Linked DNA regions of Prochlorococcus marinus str. MIT 1214. The protein of the gene in region 1 interacts with the protein of each later gene in a pairwise test. Links are inferred from orthologs where the notes say so. Each region holds a gene or a part of one and is shown on either strand. Other genes may lie near its edges.

Region 1 (2,997 bases):
AGTTCTACTAATTGAATTATTAAATGACCTATTAAAATATGAATTTCTTGAATTCTTGCAGTTCTTTTTGAGGGAACAATTATTTTAGTTTGAATAATTTTTGCAGCTTTTCCTTTATCGTTTCCTAATAGTCCAATTGTTTTTATATTCATTGATTTAGCAGTCTCTATGGCTTTAAGAATATTTGGACTATTACCAGAGGTTGAGATAGCAATTAGGACATCACCTTTTTTACCTAGGGCTTTTAGCTGTCTTGAGAAAACATCATTAAAAGAGTAATCATTAGAAATAGCAGTCAATATTGATGTATCTGTGGTTAATGATATTGATCTAAGTGGTTCTCTATCAGATATGAATCTGCAAACCAAATCAGCTGCAAGGTGTTGACAATCAGCAGCGCTACCACCATTACCGCACCAAAAAATGGTACCTCCTGAGTTAAGTGACTCAGTCAAGTAATTTGCAATCTCTTTGGTTTTTTCAATAAAATGCTCTTTGTTATCTTCAATCAAATCAATATGGTTAGATATTAGCGAAGATAACAATTCATCTTTATTAGTATCAGACATATATTTAACTTTATTTAGAAAGAGACTGCAATTCATTTAAAAGTGATAATCCTTAACATAGTTTAACTATAAGAACTTACTTTTTGTTTTAACCGTTATTTGGGTTGTTGATAGAAAAAATTGGAATTTAAATTTATTATAATTCTAACTTTAATATCCTTTGAACCTAATAGACTAATTAATAAATTTTGTTTTAGTTGATAACATTTTAAGTATTAATATGATGACTTTTGGCATTTAAAAATATTAAGTATTGGTCCGATAAGAAGCCATTCCTGCAATTAATTAAAACTAATTTTTATTAATTTCAATCAAGTTTGTTTTGATATTATGAATAATAATTAATATTTATAATTTTCGTTGTAAAAATAACTACAATTATTTAAATAAATTTGATTCAGATAGTTTTGCGTAACAAGAAAGACACATTGATAATTACCGGTTGCGAAGGCTTTATTGGGAGTAATTTAGCAAAACTTTTTCTTATTAAATATAAACATCTAAAGTTGATAGGTTGCGGAAATTTGAATAATAAAGAAAAATTTTTTAATATTAATAATTTAGAATTAGTTGAATATTGGAATAGAGATGAACTTTTTATCAATCTTGAGAAGATTAATAAAAATAGATTGCTAGGGATTGTTCATCTTGGTGCTTGTTCTTCAACTACTGAGTGGCGCGGCGATTATCTTATTTCTAATAACACACGATATAGCAATAGTTTAATTGATTTTTGTATTACAAATCAAATGAGGTTGATTTATGCATCATCTGCTTCAGTCTATGGGATGCGTGGTTTTAAAAACAAAGAGAATCCATCAGACTTGAACCCATTAAATATGTATGCCTACTCTAAGCTTTTAACTGATCAATATTTAACTTATAAATACCCGAATCAAAATTTAATTACTTCTCTTCGATTTTTTAATGTATACGGTATTAATGAAAGACATAAAGTCGGCATGGCTAGTCCAGTCCATACGTTTAATGAGCAAGCAAAAATTAATAATGAGATCCATCTTTTTATGGAGGACGATAGTGAGAATCCATTCCAAAGAGACTTTGTTTCCGTTGACGATATCTGTACTTTGATAATTGATCTTCTAACAAGGTCTGACATGTATGGAATCTTCGATGCTGGTACAGGAATCCCAATTTCATTTCGAAGAATTGCAGACATAATCTCCAAATGGTGGGGAATTAGAGGTAAAAAAATAGAAATAAAACAAGTTGGCTTTCCAACTAAGCTCAGAGGGTTCTATCAGCCGTATACTTGTGCTGATATGAGTTTTCTAGAAACAAAGAAAATCTATTGGCATCCTAAAAATATTAATAAAGGAATTCATGATTTTCTGGATAGTTCTAATACAATAGATTAATTAAGAAACTATTTAATGAAGATTTTAGTAATAGGAGAGGTATTTCTAGATGAAAATGTTGTAGGAATATCTGAAAGATTATCACCTGAATCGCCTGTCCCAATATTAACAAACTGTAAGACCACAGAACATCTTGGAGGTGCGGCTAATGTGGCAAAAAATATTTCTAGCTTGGGATGCGATGTAAGTTTACTTACATTGTTTGCAGATGACATCTATGGAAGGGAAATAAAAAACAAATTATCAAATTACAATGTTAGCATTATAAATTCTAATACTTTCCCGACAAAGACCATAAGAAAAATTAGATATCTAGTGAAAAACCAACAATTGTTAAGGCAAGATATAGAAGAGAAATTCGATAAGCTTTCATCAGAATATATAACTAACCTACTATATTCTATATGTCAAAGATTTGATATGATAGTTATTTCAGATTACAACAAAGGATTACTTTCGACATTAGTAACTAATAGATTAAAATCTATCAAACCTAGCTTAATTATATTACTAGACAGTAAATCCGTCAGTAAAAAATTAATAGATGGATCTACGCTATATAAGCCGAATTCCCACGAATTTAATCAGATTATTGGTAATTTATCTAATGAATTAACGAATGATTTAACTTCTATAAATGATAAAATTAATATATTTTATGAAAATTTCTCACCTTTAAACTTATTACTCACCCTAGGTGATGAAGGAAGTATTCTTGTAATAAATAGCAATGGAAATAAGCAACAATTCAATTTGCCAGTTTATAAGAGAGATGTTTACGACGTTACTGGAGCTGGAGACACTGTTTTATCGGTATTAGCTGTTTGCTTGGCACAAAATATTTCTTTGGAAGATTCAGCAAAAAGAGCTAATTATATAGCGTCAAAATCTGTGATGTTTCAAGGAACATATACACCAACTAAACAGGATCTTATCGATTCAAGTTGCTTGAAAATATTTACAAATGGTTGTTTTGATGTTTTACATTTAGGTCATATTAAATTACTTAAATACTCTAAATCTCTTGGAACTAAGTTGATTATAGGACT
Region 2 (2,968 bases), 730 kb from region 1 along the record:
TCAGCGCCTCCATAAATGAGCCTAGATAATGCATCATCGTAAGTAAGAAAAACAGAAAAACGACCAGGATACTCAATTGCAAGCTGCCATAAAGATGACTCTAAATAGCGATCCCCAGTCCCAAGGACAACAACCTGAGAGTCAGTATAAGAAAGAAGCCTATTAGCTACTTGTAGTAAAAGGTCAATACCTTTTTGGTCAACGAGCCTACCAACCATTCCCATTAGATATTTATCTGGATTCACTTCAAGTCCCATTCTTTCTTGAAGGACTCTTTTATTAATTGCTCTACCAGAAATATTATCTACACTAAATTTAGCTGGCAATGAATTATCCGTTCCTGGATCCCACTCATCTAAATCAACTCCGTTTAATATTCCTCGTAATTTCCCAGAAATATAATTTAAAAGTCCCTCTAATTTTTCTCCATATTCAGATGTTCGGATTTCCCTTGAATAAGTCGGAGATACTGCATTCACTCTATCGGCATACAACATTGCTGATGCCATAGTGTGATCACCATGCATATACCAGGGGCACCAAGTTATTTGATCAAGCTTCCATCTCCATGGGCCTTGATACTTGAGATTATGAATAGTAAATACCGTACTGATTTCAGGGTCTTGATGCATCCAAACTGGGATCATTCCAGTATGCCAATCATGACAATGGAGGACTTGTGGTTTCCAAGAGTTCCATGCAAATTCAGAGACTGCACTAGCAAAAAAAGTAAATCTCCAATCTTCATCTTCTCCTCCGTAAATACGCTCGGAATCAAAACATGGATGTCCAACCAAATAAATTGGCAACCCATTAGAGGGATGCCTTGTTTCAAAAACAGCGAAGTCAACCCCCATTGTGTTCGCTCGAAAGATAGGTTCAGGAGCAATATCCATCAACGACCATAATTTTCCATACCCTGGAATTATTAATCGAACGTCATGTCCAAGTTTTTTAAGCGCAGGAGGTAATGAACCAACAACATCACCCATACCTCCAACCTTTATCATTGGGGCGCATTCAGCAGCAGCAAAAAGTATTCGCATTTAATTCATGAAAAAGAAAGATTTATTTTTTGGATAAACCAAATAAAATCATGGAAGCCATTTTGATTCGGAGAAATCAGGATCCCTTTTCTCCATGAAAGCATTTCTTCCCTCCTTTGACTCATCAGTCGTATAAAAAAGATGTGTTGCCTGGCCAGCAAGCTCTTGAATACCTGCCAAGCCATCTGTATCAGCATTAAAAGAAAATTTCAAACACTTTATAGCGGTTGGACTGTTTTGAAGTATTTCCCTAGCCCATTTAACACCTTCTGATTCGAGCAAATGAATTGGTGAGATGGCATTTATAAGCCCCATATCCAATGCTTCCTTCGCTCCATATCTCCTGCATAGGAACCAAATTTCTCTAGCCTTTTTTTGACCTACAACCCTTGCTAAATAACTAGAACCAAACCCTGCATCAAAGCTCCCAACCTTAGGTCCTGTTTGACCGAACATTGCATTATCTGCAGCCAAACTTAGATCACAAATTAAATGCAAAACATGCCCCCCCCCTATAGCGAAACCAGGGACAAGCGCAATTACTACTTTAGGAAGGCTCCTAATTATACGTTGCAAATCAAGAACATTTAAACGCGGGATTCCATCATCTCCAAGGTATCCTCCACTTCCACGTATAGCCTGATCTCCGCCAGAACAAAAAGCAAACTTTCCATCTTTGGAAGGTCCTACCCCTGTAAATAAAACGACTCCAATTTTTGGATCTTCTCTTATTCTAATAAATGCATCACAAAGTTCTGAAATAGTACGAGGTCGAAAAGCATTTCTTTTCTCAGGACGATTTATCGCAACACGAGCAATTCCTTCAGGACTTATATCAAGCAAGATATCTTTGTATTCACCAATAGAAACCCATGAGGTAATAATTTCCCCTGGGAGAACTCTTCTAGACATATTGTTAGGAGTAATAGGTTTTAAAGTCATTTTTTTAAATTAAATTTAGTCAAAACTTGATAAATTCTCAGATAATGTTCTTTTCAAGTCTTCACGTAAACTTACTCTCAATTTATGATCTTCAACGGAGTTAGTACAAACTCTTATTAATACATTTGTTGACAAAGAAAAACTCCATTCAATTGCATGTTCTAAATCATCCAAGCAAGCAACTTGCTTATATTTCAATCCATAAGCCTTAGCAAGTGTAAGGTGGCAAACTTGCTGAGGCATAAGAAAAATTTCTTTAAAATCTCCTTCTTGAATTGTATCTATATTTAACTGATTAAATATACCTCCTCCTCCATTATCAATCATGATTACGATTAGACTAATATTTTTATCCTTTGAAAATAGCCATCCATTTGTATCATGAAGAAGTGCCAAGTCACCAGTTACTAGTATCATTCTTCCCATAATTATTGATAATCCCATTCCCAGTGAGAGTGTCCCGTCAATTCCTGATGCTCCTCTAAAGCCAAAGCACCTTCTTGTGAAAGCCCCCTCTCCCGAATAACTTAACCAATCTCTTATGGGACTACTTGAAGCAAGCATCACAGGAATAGAAGTTGGCAACAAGCGAGGAAGCAATCTAGCTAAAGCAGGTTCAGTAATTAATCCATTTCCTAACAACCTATTATCAAGCCAATCATCTATGAACAGATCATATTTTAAAAGCTTTTTAGTCAACTTTTGACTAACAATTTCTTTATCTATTTCTTTTTTTGTGGGAATACCTTCAAGCAACTTGTTAACCCAATAAGAAAACCCTTCACTAAATTGAGTTGCGCTACCTATTGGATCAAGATTTCGACAATCTCCCTCAGTAATAAGTAATTGAACTTTTCCAGGTTTTTTAAGCCAATTTTGTAATTCTCTACTTGGTGGGATTGGACCCAAACGTAAAACTTGAATCTCTTTGATTTTTTCAAATAACCCTGTTGAGAAAAAAAGATCCCAGTGATTTATCA

What was found.
Region 2: the proteins of O5639_RS04695 (region 1) and menB interact in binary tests that used the Escherichia coli proteins (3 or more experiments, as listed by UniProt). The link is inferred for Prochlorococcus marinus str. MIT 1214 from one-to-one orthologs.

Annotation. Positions count from the first base shown.
Region 1 is NZ_CP114777.1:777,124-780,120, reverse strand. Bases 37-2,962 are described here. They hold O5639_RS04695 (NAD-dependent epimerase/dehydratase family protein), read left to right. Parts: upstream 37-976; coding sequence 977-1,948; downstream 1,949-2,962. Other genes in these bases: O5639_RS04690 (PfkB family carbohydrate kinase), read left to right, coding at 1,964-2,962; O5639_RS04700 (D-sedoheptulose-7-phosphate isomerase), read right to left, coding at 37-605. Outside these bases: more of O5639_RS04700, read right to left, coding at 1-36; more of O5639_RS04690, read left to right, coding at 2,963-2,997. UniProt on the Escherichia coli protein: Catalyzes the interconversion between ADP-D-glycero-beta-D-manno-heptose and ADP-L-glycero-beta-D-manno-heptose via an epimerization at carbon 6 of the heptose.
Region 2 is NZ_CP114777.1:46,087-49,054, reverse strand. The notes cover bases 42-2,938. They hold menB (1,4-dihydroxy-2-naphthoyl-CoA synthase), read right to left. Parts: upstream 1,989-2,938; coding sequence 1,095-1,988; downstream 42-1,094. Other genes in these bases: menD (2-succinyl-5-enolpyruvyl-6-hydroxy-3-cyclohexene-1-carboxylic-acid synthase), read right to left, coding at 2,004-2,938; glgA (glycogen synthase GlgA), read right to left, coding at 42-1,046. In the rest of the region: more of glgA, read right to left, coding at 1-41; more of menD, read right to left, coding at 2,939-2,968. UniProt on the Escherichia coli protein: Converts o-succinylbenzoyl-CoA (OSB-CoA) to 1,4-dihydroxy-2-naphthoyl-CoA (DHNA-CoA).